Regions from separate parts of the Orrella sp. JC864 genome, predicted to be linked through region 1. Evidence: predicted binding sites of a transcription regulator. Region 1 holds the regulator's gene; the other holds the start of a gene.
The links. The regulator FliA, encoded in region 1, starts transcription of late flagellar genes. The targets are predictions, from matches to a motif close to CTAAAGTTTNNNNNNNNNNNGCCGNTA.

Region 1 (23,325 bases):
TGTTGCCGATGACGTCCAGGTTCTGCGAGGCGGCGTTCAAGCCGCTAAGTCCTTGTCCGAAACCCATGTTGATACCTCGTTCTTGAGCAGTTTTGTCCGGGTCGCCGCCGGTGCGCGCGCACCGGGCAGGCGCGTTACATGATCTTGCGTACGTCCATCAGGCTGTAGCGCCCAGCCAGGCCCATGTCCAGGCGCAGCCCTTCGGCGGTATAGGCCACGCTGCCCACCTTGCCGTAGGTCAGGGCCTCGACCGTCACGGGCTCGCCCTCGCCGTCGGCGGCGGCAACCTGGATGGAATACTTGCCATCGGGCAGCGCCAGGCCCGTATCGTCCTTGCCGTCCCAGTCGACCGAGACGATGCCCACCGGCTGCGGGCCCAGGTCGATCTTGCGCACGGCCTTGCCGCTGGCGTCCAGGATGGAAACCGTGGTCGAGGTCGTGGGCGCGACGATATCCACGCCAAAGGGCGTGGCTTCGCGGGTTTCGCCGTCCGGGGCGGTGCCCAGCGCCACCTTGTCGCCGGGCACCAGCACGCCCTTGCCGATCAGGGCGGCCGCCTGCATGGATTGCGACACGTCGATCTGGCCCGACAGCGCCAGCAGGGTGTTGTTCAGCTGGGTGATGCCGTTGACCGTGGACAGCTGCGCGATCTGCGAGGTGACCTGCGCGTTGTCCATGGGGTTGAGCGGATCCTGGTTCTGCATCTGCGCCACCAGCAGCGTCAGGAAACGGTCCTGCGTATCGTTGATGAGGTTCTGCGTGGAAGCGCCGGCGGTATTGAAGGCGGCGTCGGTCGCGTTGCGGGTCGAGGTGCTGTCAAGGACGGTCATGACGGGATTCCTGGGACTGGGCCGGCTTACTGGCCGATGGACAGCGTGCGCTGCATCAGCGTCTTGGCCGTGTTGAGCACTTCGATATTGGCCTGGTAGGAGCGCGAGGCCGAGATCATGTTCACCGTTTCGGCCACCACGTCTACGTTGGGCATGGCCACGTAGCCGCTTTCGTTGGCCAGCGGATGCCTGGGGTCGTAGACCATGCGCGGCGGCGAGGTATCGCGTACCACGCCGGCCACGGCCACGCCGCCGATTTCCGAGCCGGCCTGCTGGCCGGCGACCGGCGCCAGCTGGAAGAACACCTGCCGGGCCTGGTAGGGCTGGCCATCGGGGCCGGCCGCGCTTTCGGCGTTGGCCATGTTGCTGGCCGAGACGTTCATGCGCTGGCTCTGGGCCGTCATGGCCGAGCCGGCGATCTGGAAGATATTGAGCAGCGACATGCTGTGGTGGCTCCTGTGTGTCGGCTTACTGCTGCTGCATGGCGGCCATCAGCCCGCGGATCCGGCCGGACAGCACCGCCAGGCTGGTCTGGTACTTGAGCGTGTTGTCGGCGAAGTTGACCCGCTCGACGTCCATGTCCACGGTATTGCCGTCCAGGCTGGGCTGCACCGGCACCCGGTACATCAGGCCCTGCGGATCGGGCGAGAGCGCCTTGGCCGGGATGTGCCGCGCCGAGGTCAGCGCGAGCCGGGTATCGGGCAGGCGCATGCTGCCTTCCATCGCGCCGCGCAGCGCCTGGGCGAAGTCGAAGTCGCGCGCCTTGTAGTTCGGCGTATCGGCATTGGCGATATTGGAAGCCAGCACTTCCTGGCGCTGGGCGCGCAGGCTGATGGCCTGCTGGAAGAAATTGAGATCCTGGCTGATGCGGTCGGTCATCGTGGCGTTGTCGGCAAAACCTGCAAGGAATGATCGGGCCGGCCATTCCGGCTTTTGATACGCCATGAATATTAGGATCGTCGCAGATTCGACAATGACCCAAACAAGCCGGCGTTTTTTGGTCAATTCCCTTGTTGGCGGGCCGTGCTCCCTTCCTACAATGGCTACCCATGAAAGGTCCCGCCCTCCTTCGGATCGCGCAGTTCGCGCTGGCCGCCCTGGCGCTGCAGGCCGTGCCGGCCCAGGCCGGCGCGCGGGCGCAGGCTCCCGCCGGGCAGGCGGCCCAGGCCATCGAGGCGCTGGCCGAGTCGTTCCTGATGCAGCAGCTGGCGCACCTGCCCGGACAGCCGGAAATCGCCGTCGAACCGGTGCGCGCACGGCAGCTGGCCGGCTGCGACAGCCTGGACGCCTTCCTGCCCGCCGGCGTGCGCCCCCGGCCGCGCATGAGCGTGGGCGTGCGCTGCATGGGCCCGGAAAACTGGACGCTGTACGTACAGGCCAGCGTGACGGTGCCCGGCACCTATTACGTGGCCGCCGCGCCGGTGGCCATGGGCCAGACCCTGGCCGCCGAGCACCTGGCCCCGCGCTCGGGCGATCTGCTGCGCCTGCCGCCGGGCGCCGTCACCGACCCCGGCATGGCCATCGGCCATACGGCCAGCCAGCGCATCGCGGCCGGCCAACCCTTGCGCCAAAGCGTCCTGCGCGACCCGCGCTCCGTGCTGCGCGGCAACACGGTCAAGGTGCTGGCCAGGGGGCCCGGCTTCATGGTCGCCAGCGAGGGCCAGGCGCTGGACAACGCCACCCCGGGCAGCACCGTCATGGTGCGCACGCCCAGCGGCCAGATCGTCAGCGGCGTGGTGCAGGATGCCGCCACCGTCGAGATCCAGCTATGAGCCGACTCGCGGCCACGCCCGCGTCACGCCGGGTTAAAGTTGTCGCCCGACCGACCGTTATCGATGAAAGGCGCCGGGGTGAAACCCGCCCAGCGCCTTTCGGAGAAAAACCTTGAAGATCCAGCCTCCTCCCGTTTCAACGGCGACCGGCGCCTCGGCCAGCGCGATGCGCGGCGAGAACGGCGCGCCGGCGCAATCCGGCGCGCGCCAGGCCAGCAGCGCCCAGGTCGAGCTCAGCGCCGCCTCGCGCACGCTGCTGGCCATGCAAAACGGCGATGCCGACATCGGCTTCGCCAAAGTGGCCGCCATCCGGGACGCCATCGCGCGGGGCGATATCGCCATCGACGCCGGCAAGATCGCCGACGGCCTGCTGGCCAGCGCCCGCGAACTGCTCAAATAAACCCTTTTCCCGCCCCCTGCCCCATGAACCAGCCGACCCCCAGCTCCCTGCTCGCCTGCCTGCAAGCCGAAATCGATGCGGTACGGCGCTTCACGCAGTTGCTGCAGGAGGAAGCGCAAAGCCTGACCGAGCCGGCCGCGTTCGAGGCGCTGAACGAAATCACCGAGCGCAAGAACCAGCTGGCCGAGGAGCTGGCCGGGCTGGGCGGGCAGCGCAACACGCTGCTTGGCCGGATGGGCCTGGACAGCGACCATGCCGGCGGCCAGGCTGCGGCCGCCGCCGACCCGGCGCTGGCGCCGGTGTGGCAGGCGCTGCTGCAGGCCGTGGCCCAGGCGCGCGAACTGAACCAGCGCAACGGCATCCTGCTGGAAACCCACCTGCGCCATGTGCAGCATTCGCTGGACGCGCTGCGCGCGCTGACGGGCCAGGCCAGCCTCTATGACGCGCAAGGCCGCGCGCGGCGCGTCAGCCCGGGCAAGGCCATCGCCGCCGGCTAGGATCCTTCGCCAAGCCCCGTCCCTCGCCAGGTTCCTGCCTGGCTCAGGCGGCCTGCCGTACCGGCGGGTTCATTTCCATCAGCGCATACAGCCGCAACAGGCCGGCCAGCAGCTTGCGGTCGCTGGCCAGCGCCTGCGCTCCCCCCAGCATATGGGCCAGCACCTGCCGCACCGGTTCGGCCTGCGGCGCGCTGCGCACCTGCCAGGCCGCCAGCGCGAGCTGCGTGGCGGCCGCCGAGCAAGCCAGCCATTGGCTGGCCGGGCGTTGCGCGGCACCCAGCGCCGTCCAGGCCTGGGCGGTCAGCCGCTGGCACGCCCTGGCCGATTCGCTCAGCGCCAGCCACTGTGCCAGGCAGGCGGTATCGGCCTCGTCCGGCTCCAGATTGGTCAGTCCATAGTATTGCGCCAGCGTACGGCCCGACAGGTCATCGACCTCGCGCACCGAAACCAGCCGGAACAGGCGTTGCGGCAGGCGGCGCACGCCCAGCGCCACGCCGGTTTCGGCAGCCCAGAGCGTAGCCGCCTGGCATGCCTGCGCACCCGGGCCGGGCGCGGCCTGCAAGGGCGCATGGACCAGCGGGCCGGCGATGGCCTGCGCCGCGGTGGGCGCGGCTTCATGCACCAGCCGCCTGGCCGGCGTGCAGCGAGCCAGCCAGGCGGTCCGCGCATCACCGGCCAGCCCGGCGCCCAGCAGGGCATCGCTCTCGAAGCAATGCACCATCGGAACCTGCGGCATCCGTTCGCAGAACCAGCCTACCCGCTGCTGGGCTGTGTCCTGGCCGGCCAGCGGCCAGTTGGCCAGGCTCGCTTGCGCCAGCGCAAGATGCTGCAAGGTGCCGACCAGCGCCGTGCCGGTATCGCCCCAGGCCAGGGTGCCGGCCAGGACAGCCTTGCCTTCGCGCAGGGCCAGGCGGGTGCTCCCGTGCATGAGCAGCAGCTGGCGCCGGCAATGGCTGGCGTACCCCTGCTCGATCACGCCGGCCTGGGCTTGGAGCCAATGCTGCGGGGCGGCGTGCTCCTGGCCCTGCAAGCGCCAGCTTTCGCGCGCCCGCGCGCAGGCCACGTCGCTGGCCATCCATGCCAGCGCCGCATCCAGGCCGGCCGGCGTCAGGCCCGGCCGACCGGCGGCGGGCACGCCCAGCGCCGCCAGCATCAGCTGGCGGGTGCGCACCTGGTGGCCGGCCTCCTGCAGGCTGCCGCCGCTGCCGGGGCGGGTGCCCGACCACAAGGCGGCCAGGTCGGCCTCGTTGGGCGCATAGAGCGCCCGGCGCGTATCGATGCAGGCCAGCGCCTGGTCGACCAGTTCGCTGGCGCTGGGCAGGGCCAGGTGTTCGGGCACCTTCTGGCCATGCGAGACATAATGCACCGGCAGGCGATGGCGGATGGCGGTATCGAGCGCCGCGCCGAGCTGGGTGGCCTCGTCGAGCTTGGTGACGATGCACCCGGCCAGCTCGTCGTGCTCGCTCCGGTAGGCATGGGCGACCTCGTCCAGCGTATCGCCATGGCTGGCCGCGTTCAGCACCAGCAGCTTGCGCACCGGACGCCCCGCGCCGCACAGCATGGCCGCCTGCACGCCGACCTGGCGGTCCCGCTGGCTGATGCCCACGTTGTCCACCAGCACGATATGGCGCCCGCCCGCCTCGAGCAGGGCCTGGCGCAAACCCTGGCCGTCCTGCACGGCGATCACCGGCACGCCCATCAGCCGGCCGTAGATCTGCAGCTGCTCGTGCGCGCCGATACGATAGCTGTCGGTCGTGATCATGAGCACGCGGCCGGCGCCCTCGCGCTTGACGCAGCGCGCCGCCAGCTTGGCCAGCGTGGTGGTCTTGCCCACGCCGGTGGGGCCGACCAGGGCGAACACCCCGCCCTGCGCCCATAGATCGTGCTCCTGCCGCATCATCGGCAAATGGGTGACGAGCTCGTTGCGGGCCCAGGCCAGGGCCTGCGCATGCGCCAGCCCTTCGGGCATGCGCTGCAGCATGGCCTTGACCAGCGCGCTGCTGAAGCCGGCCGACAGCAGCTGCCGGTACAGCGTGGCGGCAAGGGGAAGACGGCGCAGCTGTTCGCCCCAGGCCAGGCCGTCCATGCGGGTTTCGAGCATGCCGCGCAGGTCGGTAATGGCGCCCAGCAGGTCGTCCTGTGCGGGCCGGTCGGGGGCCGGCGCGTCCGAGGGCGCCACGGCCGGCGAGGGATGGCCGGCGGGCTGGGCCGCGGGCTGCCCGGCCGCGCCGGCCGTCTCGGGCAAGGCCGTGCCGTCGGTCGCCATGACCTCCACCCCGCCATTGACGCGCCGGTTGGAGATGATCAGGGCGTCGGGCCCGAGCGCCAGGCGTACCTGGCGCATGACTTCGCGGCTGGTGGCGCCCACGAACCGGCTGATGTTCATCGGGCGCCCCCGCCCACTACGTTGGTGATGCGCACGATACGTTCGTCAGGCAATTCGGCGTTGGAAAGCACCCCCATCTGCGGCAGGTGGTGGCGCAGGAACCGGGATAGCGAGGCCCGCAGCGGCGGCGATACCAGCAGCACCGGCGGATCGCCTGCCGCCTCCTGGCGCTCGACCGCGGCGGCGGTCTCGCGCAGCAGGGTCTCGGCCAGCCCGGGCTCGAGCGCGCCGCTGGTGGCAAGCGCCTGGTTCAGCACCCGCTCGAGTTTGGCGTCCAAGCCGATGGCGCGCAATTCGCCTTCGCCGGGAAACCACTGCTGCGTGATGGCCCGCCCCAGCGCCCTGCGCGTGATGGCCAGCAATTCCTGGGTGTCGGGCAGCGCGCCGGCGGCGCTGCCCGCCGCCAACCGGGGGGCATGCTCGGCCACGGCATCCAGGATGGTGCGCATGTCGCGGATGGGCACCTCCTCTTCGAGCAGCCCCTGCAGCAGCTTTTGCAGGGCGGTCAGCGATACCGTCTTGGGCACCAGGTCTTCCACCAGCTTGGGCGCTTCGCGGCCGATGCGGTCGATCAAGGCCTGTACTTCCTGGCGGCCCAGCAAGGCCGCGCCATGCCGGTGCATCAGGTGGTTCAGGTGCGTGGCCACCACAGTGCCGGCGTCCACGACCGTATAGCCCGCGACCTGCGCATGCTCGCGCTGGGAGGCGTCGATCCAGACCGCCGGCAGGCCGAAGGCCGGGTCCGTGGTGTAGTTGCCGGGCAGTTTCATGGTGACGCCGCCCGGATCGATGGCCAGCCACTGCCCTGGCACGGCGCTGCCCTGGCCGATTTCCACCCCCGACAGCAGGATGCGGTAGTCGCCCGGCTTGAGTTCGAGATTGTCGCGGATGTGCACCACAGGCGGCAGGAAGCCGACCTCCTGGGCAAATTTCTTGCGCAGGCTGCGGATGCGATGCAGCAGTTCCCCGCCCTGGCCGTGGTCCACCAGCGGAATCAGGCGGTAGCCCACCTCCAGCCCCAGCGGGTCGACCAGCGACACGTCGTCCCAGCTGGCCTCGGCGGCAGCCGCCTCGGCCGCCGCCTGCGCCTGGGCGGGCGGCTGGACCTGCGCCGCGGCCGCGGCCATCTGCCGCTTGCGCAGCGTCCATCCGGCCCAGGCGAGCACGGCGGCCAGCGTCAGGAAAGCCAGGTGCGGCATATTGGGAATCAGGCCCATGATGCCGACGATGGCCGCCGTGATGAACATCACGTTGGGATTGCTGAAAAGTTGGCCGACCATCTGCTGGCCGACGTCCTGGTCGGTGGCCACGCGCGAGACGACGACGCCCGCCGCGGTGGAGATGATCAGGGCCGGGATCTGCGCCACCAGCCCGTCGCCGATGGTCAGCAGCGTATAGACCCGGCCCGCCTCGCCAAAGCTCAGGCCGTGCTGGGCCACGCCGATGATCAGCCCGCCGATGATGTTGATGATAAGGATGAGCAGGCCGGCCACCGCATCGCCGCGCACGAACTTGCTGGCGCCGTCCATGGAACCGTAGAACTCGGCTTCCTGCCCCACTTCCTGGCGGCGGCGGCGGGCCTCGTCCTCGCCGATCAGGCCGGCGTTCAGGTCGGCGTCGATGGCCATCTGCTTGCCCGGCATCGCATCCAGGGTAAAGCGCGCGCCCACCTCGGCGATGCGCCCTGCGCCCTTGGTGATCACCATGAAATTGATGATGACCAGGATGATGAACACCACCACGCCCACCGCGAAGTTGCCGCCCACCAGGAAATGCCCGAAGGCTTCGATCACCTGCCCGGCCGCGTCCGGGCCCTCGTGGCCGTGCATCAGCACCACGCGCGTGGAGGCAATGTTCAGCGCCAGGCGCAGCAGGGTGGCAAACAGCAGCACCGCCGGAAACGCGGCGAAATCCAGCGGCTTCTTGGTGAACATGGCCACCAGCAGGATCATGATGGCCAGCGAGATGTTGAAGGTGAACAGCAGGTCCAGGATGAACGGCGGCAGCGGCAGGATCATCATGGCCAGGACCATGACGATGAGCACCGGGCCGGCCAGCAGCCGGGCATTGGCCGCGCCTTGGTTCTTGAACAGGGACAGCAGGGCACTCATGAAACGTCAAGCTCCTTGGCTAGCGCGCGCGGCCAGCGGGTCGAGCTCGCGCGGCACCGGCAGCCCGGCCGGCCGGGACGGCGCGGCGGCCTGCCCGGCGCGCCAGGCACGCAGTTGGAACACCCAGGCCAGCACCTCGGCCACGGCAGAATACAAGGCGGCCGGAATCTCGCGATCCAGCTCCACGTGATGGTGCAGCGCGCGCGCCAGCGCCGGCGCCTCCAGCAGGGGCACCCGGTGCTGCTCGGCCAGCTCGCGGATGCGTGCGGCGATCAGGTTGGTGCCCTTGGCCACCACCACGGGCGCGGCATGCGTGCCGTCCTGGTACTTCAGCGCGACGGCGTAGTGGGTGGGGTTGGTCACCACCACGTCGGCGCCCGGCACCTGGCTCATCATGCGGCGCCTGGCCATCGCGCGCTGCTGCTGGCGGATGCGCGCCTTGACGTGCGGATCGCCCTCGCTTTCCTTGTGCTCCTGGCGCAGGTCCTCCTTGGACATGCGCAGTTTTTTCAGGTGGCTGAAAATCTGCCAGGGGGCATCGATGGCCACCACCAGGATCAGCGAAGCGATGATCAGGGCCGCGCACAGGGCCACCAGCTGCATCGAGCGGGCCAGGCCCTCGATCGGCGCGGCATGCATGAGCGAGAGCATCTCGTCGCGATGGCTCCACAACACCCATACCGCCACCCCGCCCACCAGCAGGGCCTTGGCGATGGTCTTGAACAGCTCGACCAGCGTCTGCGCGGAAAAAAGCCGGGCAAAGCCCTTGATGGGGTTCAGGCGGCCGAACTGCGGCTGCAGCGCCTTGTTGGACAGCAGGAAGCCGCCCAGCATGGCCGTGGCCAGCACGGCAGTCACGGCAAGCAGGCCGAACAGGGGCAGGATCGCCAGCAGGGCATGCATGGCGCCGTTGACCGTCACCGCCAGGGTGGCGCCCGGATCGCGCACCAGCGCCGCATCGAAGGTCATGCCGTTGCGCACCACGCCGCGCAGCCGCTCGTACAGGGCCCCGCCGCCTATCCACAGGCCGGCGGCGCCCATCGTCAGCAGCGCGAACGTCACCAGCTCGCGCGAACGCGCGACCTGTCCCTCCTCGCGCGCCTTTTCCAGGCGCCGGGGCGAGGCGGGTTCGGTTTTTTCGAGATCGCTGTCTTCGGCCATTCAGGCAAGGGCGGCACGGGGTGGCTGGCGGCCCGCGCGGCGGCGCGGCCGGGGCCGCGCACGCGCAGCCAAGCGCTTGCCGACGGCCTGCCGGCATTCTAGAAGCCGCCCTGCCCCGGCGAATGGCGAAGAAACCGGGTATAGAGGGCGCTATTCGGCACACCGCGCACGCCCGCGGCCGGCTTGCCCGGGGCGGCAGGCGCCCGGCCCGGCCGGCGGCCTGCCCTGCAGGTCCTGGGCGCTCAGAAGCCCAGGCTGTCGAGCAGGTCGTCCACCTGCGCCTGGCTGGTCACCACGTCCGCCTTGCCTTCGGGATTGACCTGGGGGCCGTTGAGCAGCGAGTTGGCCTCCTCGCGCCGTTCGATGGGCACGTTGTCGATCAGCACCTGCAGCAGTTCGCGCTCGATCGTGCCGATCACGCCCATCATGCGCATGATCACCTGGCCGGTGAGGTCCTGGAAATCCTGCGCCATGATGATTTCCATCAGATGGCCCTGGGTGGCCTGCGAGCCCTGGCCCACCTCCTTGAGAAAGCCGCGCGTCTCGTCGACCAGCGCGCGCGCCTCGGGCAGCTCCTTGGGCGCATCGAACCATTCCTGCCATTGGCCGTCCAGCGCCTGGGCGCGCCGCTGCATCGCCTCCTGCAGCGGCTGGGCGCTCTCGCAGGCATTCAGGACACGATGGGCGGCCTGCTCGGTCATCTTGGCAACGTAATCCAGGCGGTCCCGCGCATCGGGAATGGCCTGGGCGGCATCCTTGATGGCCTGGTCCAGCCCCAGCTCGCGCATGCTGTCGCGCAGCAGGCGCGTAAGCGCGCCGATCCGGGCGATGAGGTCCTCGGCGGGCTGCACGGCATTCGTATTGGCGGCACTCATCACATCCCCAGCTTCTCGAAGATCTTGTTGAGCTTTTCCTCCAGCGTCGCCGCGGTAAACGGCTTGACCACGTAGCCGCTGGCGCCGGCCTGGGCAGCCGCCACGATGTTCTCCTTCTTGGCCTCGGCCGTGACCATCAGCACCGGCAGCGACGCCAGGGCCGGGTCGGCGCGGATCTGCTTGAGCATCTCCAGCCCGTCCAGGTTGGGCATGTTCCAGTCGGACACCACGAACTGAAAGCCGCCGGTACGCAGCTTGTCCAGCGCCATCGCGCCGTCCTCGGCCTCGTCCACGTTCTCGAAGCCCAATTCCTTGAGCAAATTGCGCACGATGCGGCGCATGGTGGGGAAATCGTCCACCACCAGTATCTTCATGTTCTTGTCTGCCATTACAGCTCCATAGACGCCATAGGGTATGAAAAGCGGCGCGCGGTCTTCAGACCCGGTGTGCGCGCTCGCCCAGGTTGCTCAAGCGGGCCAGGATGCGCTCGCTCATTTCGTAAAGGGACACCACCTCGTCGGCCGCGCCCAGCGCGATGGCTTCGCGCGGCATGCCGAAGACCACGCAGCTGGCCTCGTCCTGCGCCAGGGTCTGCGCGCCGGCCTGCTTCAGGGCCAGCAGGCCGGCCGCGCCATCCTTGCCCATGCCCGTCAGGATCACGCCGATAGCGTTCTTGCCCGCGCTTTGCGCGGCGGACCGGAACAGCACGTCCACCGAGGGCCGGTGCCGGTTGACAGGCTCGCCGGGCTCGAGCGCAATCACGTAGTTGGCGCCGCTGCGCGCCAGCTTCATGTGCGCATCGCCGCCGGGCGCCAGGTAGACGTGCCCCGGCAGCACGCGCTGGCCATCGCTGGCCTCGGTGACCGTCATCGCGCTGAGCGTATCCAGGCGCTGCGCGAACGAGCGGGTAAAGCCGGCCGGCATGTGCTGCGTGATGAGGATGGCCGGGCTGTCGGCCGGCAGGGGCTGCAGCACCTCCTTGATGGCCTCGGTGCCGCCGGTGGACGAGCCGATGAGAATGATCTTCTCCGTGCTGGCCAGCGGCCCGCGCGAAAGCAGCGCCGGCTTGCCCGCGTTGGGGCTCGGCACGCGTGCGCGCACCCGCGCGCGCGCCGTGGCGCGGATCTTCTCGGCGATACGCTCGGAATACTCCATCAGGCCGTCGCGTATGCCCAGCCGCGGCTTGGTGACAAAATCGACAGCGCCCAGCTCCAGCGCGCGCAGGGTGATCTCCGAGCCGCGCTCGGTCAGCGAGGACACCATCAGGACCGGCATCGGCCGCAGGCGCATCAGCCGCTCCAGGAAATCGAGCCCGTCCATCCTCGGCATCTCGACGTCCAGGGTCAGCACGTCCGGATTGTGCTGCTTGATGAGCTCGCGGGCCACCAGCGGGTCGGGGGCCGTGGCCACCACTTCCATGTCGGGCTGGCTGTTGATGATCTCGCTCATCAAGCCGCGCACCAGCGCCGAATCGTCTACGCAAAGAACCCTGATCTTGGACATGTCTGTATCGCTTCCCGCCTGCCGCGGTGCCCAGGTTGCAGTCGCGCCGAGCCGTCAAGCCGGCCGGGACAGCTCGTATACCGTCTGTCCCCGCAGCTTGAAGCTCTGGCTGATATAGGTAAAGTTTTCGGAATGCCCCGCGAACAGCAGTCCCCCGGGCTTGACCAGGGGCACGAAGCGCTTGAGGATGCCGGCCTGGGTGGATTTGTCGAAATAGATCATCACGTTGCGGCAGAAGATCGCATCGAACGGGCCGGCCACGTCCCAGCGCGGCGACAGCAGGTTCAGGGGAGCGAACTCCACGATCTCGGCCACTTCGGGACGCACCCGCACCATGCCTTCGTTGGCGCCCTTGCCGCGCAGGAAAAAACGGCGCAGCCGCTCGGGCTCCATGCGTTCGACGCGGTCCAGGCCATAGATGCCGCGCTGGGCCTTCTCCAGCACCTGGGTATCGATGTCGGTGGCCAGCACGCGCGCATCGCGGGCCTGCGGACCCAGGGCCTCGAACAGCGTCATGGCGATGGAGTACGGCTCCTCGCCCGTGGAGGCCGCGCAGCACCAGACCGATATCGGCCGCGGGCGGTGCCTGACCAGCTCGGCCAGGACCGGGAAATGATGCCCCTCGCGAAAGAACGCCGTCAGGTTCGTGGTCAGCGCATTGACGAACTCTTCCCACTCGGCCGACGCCGTATCGGCCTCCAGCCCGTCCAGGTAGGCGGTAAAGCTGTTGCGGCCCAGGCTGCGCAGCCGCCGGGCCAGCCGGCTGTAGACCATCTCGCGCTTGTGCGCGCCCAGCGAAATGCCGGCGCGCTGATAGATCAGGCGCCGCACGCGGTCGAAGTCGTCGTCGCGGAACTCGAACTGCTTGTCCGCGGCCGGACCGGGCATCAGCGCCGTTTTTTCCATGGTGCAGCTGCGGCGCCCCGCTAGACGGCCGCCTTCTCGACCAGGGCCAGCTCGTCGCTGGTCATCAGCCGCTCGATATCCACCAGGATCAGCATGCGCTCGTCGACCGTTCCCAGGCCGGTCAGGTACTCGGTGGACAGCGTGGCGCCGAACTCCGGCGCCGGCCGGATCTGCGCCGACGAAAGCATCAGCACGTCCGATACGCCGTCCACCACGATGCCGACCACGCGGTGGTTCAGGTTCAGGATGATGACCACGGTCTGCTCGTTGTACTCGACCTTGCCGAGGTTGAACTTGATCCGCAGGTCGACGATGGGCACGATGATGCCGCGCAGGTTGGTCACGCCCTTGATGAAGGGCGGCGAATTGGCGATGCGCGTGACCGCGCCGGCGTCATAGCCGCGGATCTCCTGCACCTTCAGGATGTCGATGCCGTACTCCTCGTCGCCCAGCGTAAAGACGAGGAATTCGCTGCCTATGTCCTCGCTGCGGTCGGTCGCAGACGCAAGGGGGTTGTTCATGGTGATCTCCGTCAATTCAACAGGGCTTCCGGTTGGGCCCATTTTTCACGGTTGGCGCGCGCCAGGGAAAACACGTCCACGATCAGCGCGACGCTGCCGTCGCCCAGGATGGTGGCCGCCGATATGCCGGGTACCTTGCGGTAGTTCGATTCCAGGTTCTTGACCACCACCTGGTGCTGGCCCACGAGATGATCGACCAGCAGGGCGAAACGGCGGTCCTCGGCCTGCATGATGACGGCGATGGCCTGGGTCGGATCGGTCTGCGCGCCCTCGACAGAAAACACCCGGTGCAGCTCGACCAGCGAAAGGTATTCCCCGCGCACGTGGATGACGCGCTCGTTGCCCGCCACCGAATGGATCTGGTCGGCCGCCGGCTGCAGCGACTCGGTCACGTGGCTTAGCGGCAGGATGAACGTTTCCTCGCCCACGCGCACGGACATGCCGTCCAGGATGGCCAGGGTCAGCGGCAGCACGATGCGCGTGGTGGTGCCCTGCCCCGCCCGCGAACTGAGCTGCACATGACCGCCCATGGCCTGGATGTTGCGCCGCACCACGTCCATGCCGACCCCGCGGCCGGAAATGTCGGTGATCTGCTCGGCCGTGGAGAACCCGGGGGCGAAGATCAGCTGCCACACTTCGTCGTCGGTGGCGTTCTCGCTGACCGGGATGCCCTGTTGCTGCGCCTTGCGCAGGATGCGCTCGCGGTTCAGGCCCGCGCCGTCGTCGCGCACCTCGATCACGATGTTGCCGCCGTTGTGCTGGGCCGACAACACCAGCTTGCCGGTGGGCGACTTGCCGGCGGCGCGGCGCACCTCGGGCGTCTCGATGCCGTGGTCCAGGCTGTTGCGCACCAGGTGCGTGAGCGGATCGATGATGCGCTCGATCAGGCTCTTGTCCAGTTCGGTGGCCCGGCCCAGGGTCTGCAGCTCGATCTGCTTGCCGGTCTTGGCGGCGATGTCGCGCACCACGCGCGGAAAGCGGCTGAACACGTAGTCCATCGGCATCATGCGGATGGACATCACGGCCTCCTGCAGGTCGCGCGCGTTGCGCTCGAGCTGCTCCATGCCGTTGAGCAGGCGGTCGTGCACCACGGGATCCAGGTGCGAGGCGGTCTGCGCCAGCATGGCCTGCGTAATGACCAGCTCGCCGACCAGGTTGATGATCTGGTCGACCTTCTCGACCCCGACGCGGATGGAAGTGGATTCCTTGTCGGCTGCCGCGGCGGCGGCGCGCGCGGCGGCGGCAGGCTTGGCCGCAGCGGCCGGGGCCGAACCCGCGGGGGGAGCCGCTGGGGGAGCCGTCGAAGGGACGGCCGCAGGGGCCGCCGCGGGCGCTGGCGCGGCGGCGGCGGGCGGCTGCGGCGCGCTGGCCGGCTGCGGGGCCTGGGCCTGACGGGCGAACTGCTGCGCGGCCTGCGCGAAATCGTCCAGGGCCGCGGCTGCCGCGGCCGGCGGCGCCTCGGGGGCAACCTCGATCTGGTCGGCGTCGATGATGAAGCAGCACACCGCCTCGATATCGTCCACCGAGCAGGTGGTCTCCACCCACACCGTCAGCAGCCCGGGTTCGTTCGTGCTGTGCAGGACGCGGCCCAGGTTGCCGATTTCTTCCAGCAAGGCCAGCGCGTCCTTCTCGGAGGCGCGGCTGATGCGCACCCGCAGGCACGGCGTGGCCTGGCTGCCGGCGGCCTGCGCGGCAGGCGCCTGCGCGGCGGGCGCCGCAGCCGCGGACGGGACCGCCGCAGCCGGCTGCGGCGGCTCGGCGGCCGGGGCCTGGGCCGGCTCGGCAGGCGCCGCGGCCGTGCCGGCCGGGCCATGCTGCTCCAGGGCCAGCTGGCGCAATACCGCGCAGATGCGTTCGTAGGCCGCCATATCGGGCGTCTCGCCCGCGCGGTAGGCATCGAGCTGGTCTTTCAGGACGTCCTTGGTTTCCAGGAAGGTATCGATCATGTCGGTGCGCAATGCCATTTCGTCGCGCCGGATCGCGTCCAGCAGGTTCTCGAGCAAATGCGTGGTGTCCGCCAGCTGCGCGAAGCAGCCGAAGGTGGCCGCGCCGCCCTTGATGGAATGGGCGGCGCGAAAGATGGCGTTGAGCTGCTCGATGTCCGGCGTATCGGCATCGAGCATCAATAGCAGCTGCTCCATCTCGGCCAACAGCTCGTCGGCCTCGTCGAAGAAGGTTTCGTAGAACTGGCTGAGATCGACTCCGGTACTCATGGCCGGGTTGCCTCGTCTTCAGGAGGGTTGGAAGAATGCAGCGCCGTGCGCACCGTCTGCACCAGGAGTTCGGGATCGAGCGGCTTGCGCAGCCAATATGACAAGGACAGCTCCTGCGCCAGCTCTGCCCACACCGACGGCGACTCGGTGCTCAGCACCACGATGGGCAGCAAGGCCGTCGCCGGGCGCGCACGCAGCGCCCAGGCCAGGTCCTGGCCCGAAAGCGGCGACATGTGCCAATCCGTCACGACCAGGTCGACCGGGCAGCTGCCCAGCACGTCCAGCGCCTCGCCGCCATCGGACGCGGTCACTACCTGCCAGCCCGCCGCACGCAGCGTGCTTTCCACTATCAACCGCATGGTCGCCGAATCGTCGGCCACCAGTATCGTTGCGCCCATCGAGTCCCTTTACGTCTCGCCGCCCTCTATCACGAGGACAACCCCGCCCGCCGGGCCGCCGGACGACGCGCCCTGCGCACCGGCGCCCGGCCCGGCGGGAACCGTCCCGGTGCCGGCCTGCTCCCCGGATACGGCGCCCTCGCCGGGTACGGCGCCTTGCCCGGACACCGGGTCTTGCCCGGATGCCGCCTCCTGTCCGGACTCGGCGCCTTGTCCGGCGTAGGCGCCCTGCGCCTGGCGCTCTTCGTCATGCAGGCGCTTGATGGCATCCACGGTTTCGCTGGCGCCCTGCGCGGTGACGTCGGCGGCGGCGGCGTTCTCGTGCTCTATCTGCTGCTGAGTCCGCTGGTTCAGGACAACCAGGCTGATTCGACGGTTAACGGCAGCATAGGGATCATCTTTAATCAGGCTCATGCTGGAGGACAGCCCCATCACCCGCATCACCTTGGTCTCGTTCATGCCGCCGGCCACCAGCTCCTGACGCGAGGCATTGGCCCGGTCGGCAGAAAGCTCCCAATTGCTGTAGGCGCGCTCGCCGCGCGCGTACTGCACCGCATCGGTATGGCCCGAGATGCTGACCCGGTTGGGCAGTTCGTTGAGCACCGGCCCCAGCTCGCGCAGGATGTCGCGCATATAAGGCTGCACGATGGCGCTGCCGGTGGCGAACATGGGCCGGTTCTGGTTGTCCACGATCTGTATGCGCAAGCCTTCGGTGGTCATGTCGATGAGCAGCTGCGGCCGGAAATTCTTGAGCACCGGATTGGTCTCGATCATTTGCTCCAGCTTGCGCTGCAGCCCCTCGAGCCGCTGGCGGTCGCGCCGCTCGCCCTGGCTTTGCGCCTCGAGCCGGGTGCCGTCGGCACGGCGCACCTGGCCCAGGTCGCGCAGCGGATCGGCCCCGCCGCCGGGCAGGACATGGCTGTTGACACTGGAGTCGGGCCCGCCCGTGATCGCCACCTTCAGCGGCATGCGGAAATAATCGGCGATGCCGCGCAAGTCTTCGCGCGGGATGATGCTGATCAGCCACAGCACCAGGAAGAACGCCATCATCGCCGTGATGAAATCGGCGTAGGCGATCTTCCAGCTGCCGCCGTGGTGGGCATGCCCATGCCCATTGACCTTCTTGCGGCGGATGACGACGCGGTTGCTGGCGTTCGGGTTGTTCATGCGCGGACCTGTCAGCCCTTGGCGGCCGCGCTCTTGGCTTGCTTGACGTGCTCTTCGAGCTCGGCGAAGCTGGGCCGCAAGGACGTGAACAGCACCTTGCGGCCGAATTCCACGGCCAGCTGGGGCGGATAGCCGTTCATGCTGGCCAGCAGCGTGGTCTTGACGCAGTTCAGGATCTTCAGGGTCTCGTCATTGCGGCGCTCGACCCTGGAGGCCAGCGGCGCGACAAAGCCGTAGGCCAGCAGGATGCCCAGGAAGGTGCCCACCATGGCCTTGGAGATCAGGTCGCCCAGGATCGCCGGCGGCTGGTCCACCGCCCCCAGCGCCTTGATGACGCCCAGCACGGCCGCCACGATGCCGAAGGCCGGCAGCCCGTCGGCCACCGCCCGCAGGGCCTGCGTGGGCACGTCAAGCTCGTGGCGGAAGGTTTCGATGTCTTCGTCCATGAGCGTCTCGATCTCGAACGGGCTCATGTTGCCGCTGATCATGATGCGCATGTAGTCCGTGATGAACTCCATGAGCTTGGCGTCCTTCAGGATGCGCGGGTAATCCGAGAAGATCGGGCTGGAACCAGGATCCTCGATATGCGATTCGATGGCCATCAGGCCTTCGCGCCGGGCCTTGTTCAGCAGCACGTACATCAGGCCCATGAGTTCCATGTAGACGGCCTTGCTGTAGGGCGCGCCCTTGAAGCTCTGGGGCAGGGCCTTGCCCACCAGCGACAGCGACTTGCGGCTGTTGGCCGCCAGGAACGCGCCGAAGGCGCCGCCCGCGATCAAGGTCAATTCCAGCGGTTGGTACAGGGCGCCCAGGTGCCCCCCCAGGCCGACATAGCTGCCAAACACGGCAAGCAGCACGATCACATAGCCGATGACGATTAACACTCGATTCCTCTGCCAGGTAGGGACGGACGCAAACGCACAGAATCATCCCCCCTAAAGCCCGTCCGGAAAGCCGGGTTTAGGGGGGCTTTTTCATGGCTTTTTGGCTTATCGCGCCGAGCCGGCGGCCGCGGCGCGCGGGGATGGAACCGCCTGGGCCGGCCAGGACCGGCGCGGGCGGCGGCGCGGATCAGGCCCGCGATACCGCGGCGGCGGCCTGCGAAGCCGCCGCGCGGGTCTTGCCGGCGCGCGGCGGCGGCCGGCAGATGGCGCAGACAAAATCGCCTTGCGGATCGTGCGCGTGCGCCACGAAATCGCCCCCGCACTGCCGGCAGGACGACAGCTGCAGCATCCCGCCGTCGTAGAACCGCACCAGCATCCAGGCTCGCGTAAAGCTCAGCACGGGCTCTTCCTTGCGCTCGACCGAAGCATGCTCGAGATAGAGCCGGTAGGCGTCGATGATGGCGCGTATCCCCTTGCTGGGGGTATGCGTCACCATGAAGCGGTAGACATTAAAGAACAGCGAAGAATGGATGTTCGGCAGCCAGGTCATGAACCAGTCGACCGAAAAGGGCAGCATGCCCTTGGGCGGCGAGCAGCCCCGGATCTCGCGGTACAGGCGCGCCAGCCGGTCGTGGCTGAGGCTGGTTTCCGCCTCCAGCACCTGCAGCCGCGCGCCCAGTTCGATCATTGCGCTGGCGAGCTGGATCTCGGCAGCTTCCTTGGAAACGCTTTTGGTGGCCATGGCGATCTGCTCGGCGTGCGCGTCAGCCGAGCGTCTCGACCGGCTGCTTGGCCAGCAGGATGGTGGCATGCGCCTGCTGCAAGGCCCCGCCCAGCACGTCGTGCGTCAGGGCCGACAGCAGGCCGTAGTCGTCGAAGCGGAACCGGCACAGCAAGGAACTGGAGCTGGCCAGCTTGACCAGCTGCGCAGGAGAGAGCCGCATGATGATATCTGCGACCTCGTTGCTGAACCCCAGGCGGAACACCCCTGCCGAGTAATCGTCGCGCAGCATGCGCTGCGCCAGCAAGAGGTAGGAAAGATTTACTTCGCGGATGTCGCTCAGCAATGCATTTTCGGCCATTTCGATTCTCAACGCGGTTGTGGAGAGCTGTCTCTTATGTAATGGTCAAGCGCCGACTCCCCCGGAGCCCAGATGCGGCACATCGCGAACATTTGTACACAATTGTGTCAATTCGTCGCATGTTTGATGCAATGTACCACATAAGGTTGCATTTTTGCGCCTAAATATGACAAAACATGTGCGGAACACGACAATTCACAATTTATCGTTAATTCTTGACACCTAAAAACCACACCGCCGGCAGGGCAGCGGCCCGCCACCGCAACGATGCCGCCGGACGGCCCCTCGCAATCCACCGAATAAGGCCGCAAAAATGCACATGCTTGGCGCATGGCGGCGGACACGGCTGTCACACAATCCAGCCGATCCCAACCCCTGCCGCCAGCATGCTTCCTGCGCAAGACAGCCTCGTAGTCCAGCACACCCCGCTGGTGCGCCGCCTGGCCCTGCAGCTGCTGGCGCGCCTGCCGGCCAGCGTCGAGCTGGACGATCTGGTGCAGGCCGGCATGATCGGCCTGCTCGACGCCGCGCGACGCTACCGTTTGCTGCCGCAGGCGCAGTTCGAGACCTACGCCACCGCCCGCATTCGCGGCGCCATGCTGGACGAGCTGCGCGCCCAGGACTGGCTGCCGCGCAGCGTGCGCAGCAAGGCCAGGAGAATCGAGCAGACCATACAGAAGCTGGAGCAGGAACTGGGGCGCCCGCCCCAGGAGGCCGAGATCGCGCAGGACCTGAACCTGCCCCTGCCCCAATACCACGAGCTGCTCAACGATGCGCAAGGGGTGCAGATCGTGCACTACGAGGATTTCGGCCGCGACGACGAGGCCCAGGCCGACTGGCACGAACGCGCCGCCCCGGCCGAGCCGGGCAGCGACCCGCTGTCCAGGCTGCTGGCCAGCGACCTGCGCGCGGTGCTGGTCAGCGCCATCGAGGCGCTGCCCGAACGCGAGAAGCTGCTGCTCTCGCTCTATTACGAACAGGGCCTGAACCTGAAGGAAATCGGCGCGGTGCTGGGCGTGACCGAGGGCCGCGTGTGCCAGCTGCGCACCCAGGCCACCGCCCGCATCCGCGCGCGGCTCAAAGAAGAAGCCTGGCATGAGCTGCCGCAGGACTTGGCGGGGGCGCAGTTGATTTAGCCATCAGCCGATGCATCGGTCCGTCGCGCCTAGCCTTCCCTGCGTAGCGGACCGAAGCCCAGCCCTGCTCCGGCCGGCAAGCCTCTTGGCAAAAAATTGGCAAGACGGCCTAAAGGCTGCATGACACCAACCGTAAACCCGGAAGTACAGGAAACACGGGCCTGCCCGGCACCGCAAGGTGCAGGCCAGGGTTCCACCCCGCAAGGGGTTTTCCTGGCCAAGCGGCAGCAGCGCTGCTGCCTTTTCCCCTACAGGAGTCTTTCATGTCCGTCATCAATACCAACTACCTGGCTCTGGTTTCGCAAACCAACCTGAGCAAGTCCCAAAACTCCCTGGGTACGGCCATCGAGCGCCTGTCCTCGGGCCTGCGCATCAACAGCGCCAAGGATGATGCCGCCGGCCAGGCCATCGCCAACCGCTTCACCGCCAACATCAAGGGCCTGACGCAAGCCGCCCGCAACGCCAACGACGGCATCTCGATCGCCCAAACGGCGGAAGGCGCCCTGAACGAGATCAACAACAACCTGCAGCGCATCCGCGAACTGGCGGTGCAAGCCCAGAACGGCACGAACTCGGCGTCCGACATCGACTCCATCCAGTCGGAAGTCAACCAGCGCCTGGAAGAAATCAACCGCGTTGCCGAGCAGACCCAATTCAACGGCATCAACATCCTGGCCTCCAGCGGCAGCACCACCATTTCCATCCAGGTCGGCGCCAAGGATGGCGAAAAGATCGACATCAACATCGCCGGCAACACTGGCTGGAACGTGTACACCAGCGGCGGCGTCTCTGGCATCGCCGGTGACCTGACGGAGGCCCGCACTGTCAACACCCATGGCATCGACGTCCTGGCGACCGACGTGCTGGCTGACGTCGATGCCGCCCTGAAGGCTGTCGACACGCAGCGCAGCGACCTGGGTGCCATCCAGAACCGCTTCCAGTCGACCATCACCAACCTGAACAACACGGTCAACAACCTGTCCGCGGCCCGTTCGCGCATCGAAGATGCGGATTACGCCACCGAAGTGTCCAACATGACCCGCGCGCAGATCCTGCAGCAGGCCGGCACCTCGGTGTTGGCGCAAGCCAACCAGGTTCCGCAGACCGTGCTGTCGCTGCTGCGTTAATCCGCCAAACGGTGGTGCTGCTCCAGGCCTTTTAAAAAACAAGCTGCTAGCCGCAGCGACTGGAGCGGCAAACTTCTATGTGAAGTCCATGACTTCGCCACTGGCTTGACCGCACAGCCCCTATGGCCATATCGCCACTGGGGCGTTTTTTTTGCTGTGCCCAGGAGCAACAAATCGGCGCAACCCGATGATTAAAATCTCCAATTCCAAGCCCGCCTAGAAGCCCATCCGGGGCCGTATCGCAAGCCTGCCATAACCAATACCCACGCACAGGAACCGACGTGTCGACCATTCTGCTCTGCAACAATACACTCCTCAATTTCGCCGGATCAGAACTGTTGACACTGGAACTTGCACAGCATCTAAGAACTCAGAACCATGACGTTACGGTTGCCTCCTTCGCATATCAAGGGAGGCTGACGGAAGCATTCGAGGCTGCGGGGGTCAGGTGGCTGGACCTTTCGGACAATTCAGTGCGAAAGCACCCCGATTTCGACCTGCTATGGGGACACCATTGGTCCTGCTTCGACGCCCTCTTGCTTAACAAAGGCATCAACGCTTCACGAATCATTTATTCGTCCCTGTCTCCCTACGAGCCGCTAGAGTGCCCGCCACTGTACACAGGCCGTTTTTCTTTGCATTTAGCCAACTCATACGAAACCAGGGATAAGCTAAAAGAATACGACATTTCCTCGGATTCCATCGTGGTAATGCCCAATTGCGTTACCAGTGAATGGGCCGACCACCCACCCGCCAAAGTAAGGGAACAAATAAAATCCGTTGCCATAGTATCGAACCATATACCAGCGGAAATCTCGACTCTTGCCGCTGCGCTGGCGCGTCGCGGCATTCAGGTGAATATCTATGGGATTTCCCATGCGCACCAGAAGGTGACGCCAGCCCTTCTGGCTCAAAACGATGTCGTCATTACCATCGGCAGGACGGTGCAGATGGCGCTATCGATTTCCGTCCCCGTTTATTGCTATGACCGTTTCGGCGGACCAGGATACATAACCCTGGAAAATTTCGACCAGGCCGCCTATTTCAATTTTTCGGGGCGCTGCTGCAACCGCAAAGCGAGCGCCTCCGAAATTGCCTCCGAGCTTCTAGCTAATTATGATCTGGCGCGCCACCAGGTTCCTGAGCTCGCCTTGCGGATCCGAAAGGATTTTTTCCTTCCTGCGTGGGTCAGTGCCATTCTCCAGAAAGTAGAAGCCACCCCGAAGCTCTCCACGTCGGCGATAGGCAAGCTCAAGCAAGCCAAGCGGCTGCAATCGACGGCAACCCGATCAGACAAGAGCCCGATTTCTGATTGGCTCCATGCACGAAAACCGACCTCCCGACAGAATCGCCTGATCCAGGAAACCCTGGGCACAAAAAACGGTAGCCCACTGATAAGCGTCATCGTCGTCGACCGGCGCAACCGGCCGGAAGCGGTAGAGAAAACCCTGAAAAGCCTACTTCCGGTCAATTGCGGTTACAGCAACGTCCAGCCGCACGTGGTAAGTCAAATGCCCAGCAATCCAAGCATGCTGAGCATTAGTCCGGCCAAAACTTGCTGGCATTCCGCTACGCCGGACGCAATAGCCGGCACCATCAACCGGATTGCCGCCCAATCGAACAGCGACTGGATCTTGTCCATCGATGCCGGCGATGAGTTCACCCCGTTTGGCTTGGTTGCTCTGGCTCAGGAACTGGCGAATGCTGACGGGATACGCGCGGCGTATGCCGATGAAATGATGCGCCTGCCATCCGGCGATCTGTCAGCGCTGCTGCGCCCGGATTTCAACCTGGACCTACTGCTGTCCATGCCCGCCGGCATGGCTCGGCGCTGGCTGTTCCGGCGTGATGTATTCATCGAAGCGGGCGGCTTTGACCCGGCTTTCGCCGATGCGCCCGAATTCGACCTGTTGCTGCGCCTGATCGATGCCGGTGGCGTCGCCGGCCTCGGTCACGTCGACGAACCGCTGTTGATCATAGATACCCCGACAATCACCACCACCCAGGCTGAACAGATCGCGCTATTGCGCCATCTGCGCAATCGCGGCTACGAACAGGCCAAAGTCGCCGCGCACCTGCCAGGCTGCTATCGCATCAATTACGGACACCCGGCGACACCGGCCGTGTCCATCATTATTCCTACCCGCAACCAGTTCCAACTGCTGCTGCGGTGCGTGGAAACCTTGCTGGAAAAGACTGCCTACAAGAACTATGAAGTGCTGATCGTGGACAACGGGAGCACCGATGCCGATGCTTGCGCCTGGCTAGATGGTATCGAGTCGATGAACAGCCCGCAGTTGCGCGTGTTGCGCTATCCCCAACCGTTCAACTACTCGGCGATGAACAACCTGGCCGC
Region 2 (7,205 bases), on a different contig from region 1:
TTGTTGGCGCCGGCGGCCCGGGCCATTTCCACGATCTCGCGGCTGGTGGTGCCGCGCACGATCGAATCGTCGACCAGCAGCACGTTCTTGCCCTTGAACTCCATGCCGATGGCATTGAGCTTCTGGCGCACCGATTTCTTGCGCACCGCCTGGCCGGGCATGATGAAGGTACGCCCCACGTAGCGGTTCTTGATCAGGCCTTCGCGATAGTTCAGGTTCAGCCGCGCGGCCAGCTGCATGGCGGCGGGCCGGGACGAATCCGGGATGGGCATGACCACGTCGATATCGCCCAGCCGCAGGCTGCGCGCCAGCTTGTCGGCCAGGTACTCGCCCATGCGCAGGCGCGCGCCGTAGACCGATACGCCGTCGATCAGCGAGTCGGGCCGGGCGAAATAGACGTACTCGAAAATGCACGGCACCAGCTGCGCGTTCTCGGCGCACTGGCGCTGCGACAGGCGCCCGTCGTTGTCGATGAAGACGGCCTCGCCCGGCTGCACGTCGCGCACGAACGAAAAGCCGCTGCCCTCCAGCGCCACCGACTCGGAGGCGGCCATCCATTCGACGCCGGCCTCGCCCTCGTGGCGGCCGATGCACAGGGGCCGGATGCCGTAGGGGTCGCGAAATGCCAGCAGGCCGTAGCCGGCGATCTGCGCCACCACGGCATAGGCGCCGCGCACGCGCTTGTGCACCGCCGCGACGGCGCGAAAGATCGCGTCCTCGTCCAGCGACACGCCGTTGGCCGCCCGCTGCAGCTCATGGGCCAGCACGTTGAGCAGCACCTCCGAATCGGAATTGGTGTTGATGTGCCGCTGGTCCACGCGAAACAGCGACTCGCGCAGCTCGCGCCAATTGGTCAGGTTGCCGTTGTGCGCGAACGTGATGCCGAAGGGCGCGTTCACGTAGAACGGCTGGGCCTCTTCGGCGCTTTCGCTAGAGCCGGCGGTCGGATAGCGGACCTGCCCGATGCCGCTGGTCCCCGGCAGCGAACGCATGTTGCGTGTGCGGAACACATCGCGCACCATGCCGTGCGCCTTGTACATGTTGAAAGCGCTGCCTTGCGAAGTGGCGATGCCGGCGGCGTCCTGCCCGCGATGCTGCAGCAAGAGCAAGCTGTCATAGATCAACTGGTTGACCGGTCCGCGACCGACAACCCCTACGATTCCACACATGGTGAGTTCCTGTCCGTTATGACTGTATGAGGCCGGCGGCGCCGCCCGGCGCCGGGATCCTGCCGATTCGATTCAGTAAGGTAGCCACGTCGCCAGCGACGGGGGCAGCCAGAGCTTGATCTGCCGCACCGCCTGCTCGGCGGTACCCGAAAACATCGCTTCCTGCCACCAGGGCTCCTTGGGCAGCGGGGTATAGCCTGCAAGGGCCACCAGCACCACCACCAGCAACAGGCCCCGCAGGAAGCCAAAAATAGCGCCCAGGCCATGATCGGCCGGGCTGAGCCCGGTGCCGCGCAGCAGCGCGGCCAGGGTCATGTTCAGCAGCCCTACCCCCAGCAGCACCAGGATGAAGACCGCGGCATAGGAAAGGCCCATGCGCAGCAGGGCCGTCTCGATATAAGGGGTCAGCCAGATGAAGACCGTCGGCCCCCACCAGATGGCCGCCACGAAGGCCAGCCCGTAGGCCAGCAGCGACAGCACTTCCTTGAGCAGGCCGCGTACCAGGCCAAGCACTGCCGAAATGGCCAGGATCGCCAGGACGACGAAATCGAAGCCGGTCACTGTGCGGCGATGAAACCGTTGTCATAACCCAGGGTGCGCAACCGGGCCTGGGCAGCCTGGGCCGCTTCGCGGGACGGGAAAGGCCCCACGCGCAGGCGGTATTGCTGCTTGCCGCCGGCCGAAACCGGCTCGACGAACGCATTGGTGACGCCGGCCTGGTGCAGCTTGTCGCGGCGGCTCTGGGCGTCGGCCTGGGCGGTATAGGCCGCGATCTGCAGCACATAGCCGCCCGCGGCCGGCGGCCTGGCCGGCAGCTTGCTGGTGGTGGCCTGTGCGGGCGCGCGCCCCTCGAGCAAGGCCAGCGCGGCGCTGCCGTCGTCGGTGCGGGCCGGCTCCTGGGGCTTGGCGGCCGGCGGCTGGGGCCCGCCGGCGGGCTTGCCCGCCGCCGCCGAAGCAGGCGGCGTCTGCGCAGGCTGGGCGGGTTGGGTCGGCTGGGCGGGTTGGGCCGGCGGCTGGCCGGCGGGCGCTGCGCCGCCCAGGTCGGGCTGAGGCGGCAAGCCGGGCGGCTCGGCCGGGGCGCCGGGCTCGGGCTGCGCAGGCGGCGCTGGCGAATCGGGGACGACTTGCGGCGCGGACAAGCTGGGCTCGTACGGCGTCTCGCGGCTGGGCATGTTGATGGCGATGTCGTCGGCCACGGGGACGGGCTCGGAATCGAGCACCATGGGCAGCACGACCACCGCGGCCAGCACCAGCGCCACGGCGCCGGCCAGGCGCCGGCGTGCCCGGGCCCGCAGTTCGGCGGCTTGCGCTTCGCTGGAAACCGACGGGCGGGGCTTGTCCGTCTGCTTGCGGGAAGACCCGGCGTCGTTACGAGAAAACCATCCCATGTATGAAGCGCATCCTAGCTGGCGAGGCGGCGGGAAGGCAGGCCCGGCGCCGCGGCCCGGCCCTAGACCGGGCGACCCAGTGCCTGCAGCACCGCGGCAACGGTCAGGAAAGAGCCGAATACCACGATTCTATCACCCTCCCCCGCCTCGCGCCGCGCCGCCTCGAAGGCCTGCGCCGGCGAGCCGGCCGCCGCGGCGCTGGGTTCGTCCGGCTTGCCAGGCTGCAGGTCCAGCACCGACCGGACGCACTGGGCCAGCTGCCCGCCGTCGCGCCCGCGCGGGCCGGCCAGCGTGGCGCAATGCCAACGGTCGATGCGCCGGCCCAGGGCGGCCACCACGGCGGCGGCGTCCTTGTCGGCCAGCATGCCGAACACGGCATGCGTATAGGGAAAGAACCCCATGTTGTCCAGGTTCTGCGCCAGCACCGCCGCGGCATGGGCGTTGTGCGCCACGTCCAGGATGATGGCAGGCCTGCCCGGCACGATCTGGAAGCGCCCCGGCAGCGAAGCCTGCGACAGCCCCAGCCGCACGGCCTGCTGGGGCACGGGCAGGCGCTCTTGCACCGCCTCGAGGGCGGCCAGCGCCGCCGAGGCGTTGAGCAGCTGGTTGGCGCCGCGCAGCGCCGGATAGGCCATGGCCCGGCGGCGCTGCGAGCGCCCGCCATAGCTCCATTGCTGGCGGTCGCCCGCGTAGTTGTAGTCCCTGCCGAACAGCCACAGGTCGGCGCCGATCTGCTCGGCGTGGCGCTTGAGCGACTCCGGCGGCACGGGGTCGGCGCAGATGGCCGGCCGCCCCGGCCGGTACACGTGCGCCTTCTCCAGGCCGATCTGCTCGCGGGTATCCCCCAGGTACTCGGTGTGGTCCAGGTCGATGCTGGTGACCACGGCGCAATCGGCGTCGACGATGTTGACCGCGTCCAGCCGGCCGCCCAGGCCTACCTCCAGGACCGCCGCATCCAGGCCGCTGGCCGCGAACAAGTCCAGGATGGCCAGCGTGGTGAACTCGAAGTAGGTCAGCGTGGTCTGCCCGCGCGCGGCCTCGACCCGCTGGAAATGCGCGATCAGCGCCTGGTCGCCGACGAACTCGCCGTTGATGCGGGCCCGCTCGTTGAAGGACAGCAGGTGCGGCGAGGTGTACAGGCCCACCTTGTAGCCGGCCGCCTGCAGGATGGCCTCGATCATCGCGCAGGTCGAGCCCTTGCCGTTGGTGCCGGCCACGACGAAAGTGACGCAGTCCAGCCGCAGCGCCATGCGCTGCGCGACCTCCCTGACCCGCTCCAGGCCCAGCTCCATGGGACGCGAATGGATGGACTCCAGGTAGCCCAGCCACTGGTCCAGGGTCGCATGGGCATCGGGCTTGGGAACGGCAACGGACATGATCGGCGGGCGCGGTAGCGGCAAAGCTCGGGAGTTTATCAGCCGCCAGGGGCGGCAACGGCCCTGCGGCCGGCCGCCTGGCGCCTCCCCCCGGGCGGGCGCTAAAGTTTTACCCGGGCCGGCCGTAACCCGACCATCATCCCTAGCGTCCGGCGCACGCCACGACGCTCGTCCAGTCTTGCCGGAGCCCATATGACGATCCAGTCCGTTCCTCCCATGGCCGCCCCCTTGCCTGTCGCGACCCAGACGCCGCCCGAACCGCTGCAGCAGGACGCCGCCCGGACGGTCACGGCGGCGTCGGCGCCGCAGCAGGATGCGCTGGGCGATGCGGGCTACCCCCATGCCCGCCAGCCGCAGGCGCAGCAGCCCGAGGCGCCGGCATCGCTGGACTACGAGCTCGAAGAGATCAACCGTACCCTGCAGGCCTGGTCGACCAAGCTGCAGTTCCAGATCGATCCGGAGGCGCAGCGCCTGGTGGTCACGGTCCAGGACGCGCAAACCGGCGAGACCATCCGCACCATTCCCAGCGATGCGGTCATCCGCATCGCCAAGATGATCGTCAACATGCAGGGCCAGCTGGTACGCACCCAGGCCTAAGGCCGGAATTGAACCCTGATGTCCCCCTTGCCCGGCTCTTCGAAAACCCGGCAAAAGGCGCACACTAGCAAACGAAGGAGAATTGCATGGCATCCGTAGGCAGCACCATCGGCGTAGGGTCGGGCCTTCCCCTCGAACAGCTCCTGGCCGACCTGCGCAGAGCTGAAAGCGCCCCGCTTGCCCTCATCCAGGAAAAACAGACGCTGGCCGAGGCCCGCCTGTCGGCCTACGGCGTGCTCAAGAGCAGCGTCGAGGCCGTGCAGAACGCCGCCAAGGCGCTGGCCGACGCCAAGACCTTCAGCGCCATGAAGGCGGCCGTCACCGGCGACAAGCTCACCGCCACCGTCGGCACCGAGGCGATCGCCGGACGCTACGCGATCGAGGTCAGCAGCCTTGCCTCGGCGCAGACGCTGGTGGCCGCGGGCCAGGCCGATGCCGGGGCCGCGCTGGGCGAGGGCGGGGTCATCACCTTCACCCTGGCCGACGGCACGGAACAGACCCTGGACCTGGCCGGCAAAGGCACCTCGCTCAAGGATATCGTCGCGGCCATCAACGCCGACGACACCCTGGGCGTGCAGGCCACGCTCATCAACGACGGCTCCGGCGCCCCGCACCGCCTGATGCTCACGGCCAAGGAAACCGGCCAGGACGCCGCGGTGCGCAGCATCTCGGTCGCCGGCAATACGCAGCTGCAAGACCTGCTGGCCTTCGACGCCGACGGCGCCGGCCCTTCCAACATGCAGGAAACGGCGGCCCGCAACGCCGAACTCACGATCAACGGCATCGCCATCGTCAGCCAGAGCAACACCGTCACCGACGCGGTCCAGGGCCTGACGCTGAACCTGACGCAGCTGACCACCGAGCCTGCCATCGTGACGGTCAGCCGCGACGACGAGGCCGCCACCCGCGCCATTACCGCCTTCGTCAACGCCTACAACAGCCTGCAGAAGAACATCCGCGACCTGACCAGCTACAACAGCGAGGACAACCGCAGCAGCGTGCTGACCGGCGATTCGACGGCGCGCACCATCCAGAGCCGGCTGCGCAGCGTGCTCGACGTCGCGCTGCCTGAAGGCGAAGTGCGCACCCTGACGCAGCTGGGCATCACGACCAACCCCACCACGGGGGACCTGGAAATCAACACCGAGAAGCTGTCCGCAGCGGTGCGGGACAACCTGGCCAACGTCTCCGAACTGTTCGCCGGCACGAACGGCGTGGCCGCGCGGCTGAACGCCGTCACCGAAACCCTGCTGCGCAGCAACGACGGCCTGCTGGCCGGCGCCACCGATGGCGTCAAGCGCACCCTCAAAGACCTGGAGAAGCAGTACGAAAGCACCTCCAGCAGGATCGAGGACACCATGGAGCGCTACCGCCAGCAATTCGTCGCCCTGGATTCCCTGGTGGCCCAGATGAGCAGCACCAGCGCCTATCTGACGCAGCAGCTGGCCATGCTCGGCACCGGCAGCAGGAACAACGCATGAGCTACGCAGTCCGCCGCAGCAACGGGGCCCGCGGATCCGCGCAGGCCTACCGCAGCATCGGCCTGGAGACGCAGGTCATGAGCGCCTCCCCGGAAAAGCTCATCACCCTGCTGTTCGACGGCGCGCGTGCCGCCATTGCGCACGCGCGCCTGTACCTGGAGCAGGAAAACGTGGCGGCCCGGGGGCAGGCCATCTCCAAGGCGCTGGACATCGTGGACAATGGCCTGAAGGCGAGCCTGGACCTCGAAAAAGGCGGCGAAGTGGCCAAGAACCTGCAAGCCGTCTACGAAATCGTTTCCCACAACCTCCTGTTGGCCAACCTGAACGCCGACATGCAACGACTCGATCTGGCCGACCGGCTGCTCGCCGACATCGGCGAGGCCTGGCGCACGGCCACGGCTGCCGCGTGAGCCGCACAGTCTTGAACGACAGGGCCTTTTTTCCACATACGATGAGCTCGCCCTCTCCCGCCATCCTGCAGCAGTACGCAAAAATCGCAGACGCCACCGAAGCCATGGTGGCCGCCGCACGCCAGGACGACTGGCAACTGGTATTGCAGCTTGGCCAGCAATACTGCGAGCTGACGGAACAGATCCGCCGCATGGAGACGCGGCCGCTCATGGACGAGGCGGATCGGGCCCGCAAACACGACTATCTGGTGCGCATCCTCGAAAATGACGCCCTGACGCGCGACCTGGCCATGCCCCAGCTGGCTCGCCTGAGCGACCTGCTCGGCCGCATGAAGCGCCAGCGCGCCCTCATCGAAACCTACGGCCTTTCCGTGCCGGGCGCATGACGCTCCCGGGCAGCAGGCCGCGTCACGGCGGGAGGGCCGCCCGATGAGCGTAGGTAACTCCGCGCTGGGCACGCTGCTCGTCCAGCGGCTCGACGCCGTACTGGGCACCACCATGGCCCAGCACGCCAACCTCATCTCGGGCGCGCGGCCCGATGCGGTTTCGCAGGCCGGCTCGGTGGCCCGGCTGCTCGGGCCCGAGCCGACCGCCCCCCGCAACGAGCGCGAAACCCTGGAGCGCACCCGCGTGGACGGGATCCGGGGCGGCGCGGGCAAGCAGGTCGACCAAAGCAGCGAGCAGGCCCTGCGCGCGGCCGCCGGCCGACTGCGCCAGACCAGCACCGCATTCACCGCGTCGGCCCCCACCTCGCTGGGCGTGGCGGCACGCACCATCCTGGCAT

Region 2: V8Z80_RS20705 (flagellar protein FlaG) is a predicted target of FliA. The motif match lies at 4,035-4,061, and genes of this name have one in related genera.

What each region holds. Positions count from the first base shown of each region.
Region 1 covers NZ_JBANET010000017.1:63,321-86,645, reverse strand. Annotated here, with positions in the region: gene V8Z80_RS15600 (flagellar hook-basal body complex protein) at 1-67, opposite strand, end outside; gene V8Z80_RS15595 (flagellar hook capping FlgD N-terminal domain-containing protein) at 135-830, opposite strand; gene flgC (flagellar basal body rod protein FlgC) at 857-1,273, opposite strand; gene flgB (flagellar basal body rod protein FlgB) at 1,299-1,709, opposite strand; gene flgA (flagellar basal body P-ring formation chaperone FlgA) at 1,880-2,602, shown strand; gene flgM (flagellar biosynthesis anti-sigma factor FlgM) at 2,715-3,002, shown strand; gene V8Z80_RS15570 (flagella synthesis protein FlgN) at 3,026-3,499, shown strand; gene flhF (flagellar biosynthesis protein FlhF) at 3,543-5,885, opposite strand; gene flhA (flagellar biosynthesis protein FlhA) at 5,882-7,996, opposite strand; gene flhB (flagellar biosynthesis protein FlhB) at 8,003-9,157, opposite strand; gene cheZ (protein phosphatase CheZ) at 9,400-10,032, opposite strand; gene cheY (chemotaxis response regulator CheY) at 10,032-10,421, opposite strand; gene V8Z80_RS15540 (protein-glutamate methylesterase/protein-glutamine glutaminase) at 10,468-11,535, opposite strand; gene V8Z80_RS15535 (CheR family methyltransferase) at 11,590-12,441, opposite strand; gene cheW (chemotaxis protein CheW) at 12,462-12,962, opposite strand; gene cheA (chemotaxis protein CheA) at 12,974-15,175, opposite strand; gene V8Z80_RS15520 (response regulator) at 15,172-15,573, opposite strand; partial or broken gene motB (flagellar motor protein MotB) at 15,745-16,740, opposite strand; gene motA (flagellar motor stator protein MotA) at 16,752-17,624, opposite strand; gene flhC (flagellar transcriptional regulator FlhC) at 17,812-18,366, opposite strand; gene flhD (flagellar transcriptional regulator FlhD) at 18,389-18,706, opposite strand; gene V8Z80_RS15495 (RNA polymerase sigma factor FliA) at 19,093-19,842, shown strand; gene V8Z80_RS15490 (flagellin N-terminal helical domain-containing protein) at 20,106-20,969, shown strand; gene V8Z80_RS15485 (glycosyltransferase) at 21,251-23,325, shown strand, end outside.
Region 2 covers NZ_JBANET010000043.1:172-7,376, reverse strand. Annotated here, with positions in the region: gene purF (amidophosphoribosyltransferase) at 1-1,169, opposite strand, end outside; gene V8Z80_RS20720 (CvpA family protein) at 1,242-1,730, opposite strand; gene V8Z80_RS20715 (SPOR domain-containing protein) at 1,727-2,557, opposite strand; gene folC (bifunctional tetrahydrofolate synthase/dihydrofolate synthase) at 2,620-3,933, opposite strand; gene V8Z80_RS20705 (flagellar protein FlaG) at 4,126-4,530, shown strand; gene fliD (flagellar filament capping protein FliD) at 4,617-6,011, shown strand; gene fliS (flagellar export chaperone FliS) at 6,008-6,421, shown strand; gene V8Z80_RS20690 (flagellar protein FliT) at 6,433-6,807, shown strand; partial or broken gene V8Z80_RS20685 (flagellar hook-length control protein FliK) at 6,851-7,205, shown strand, end outside.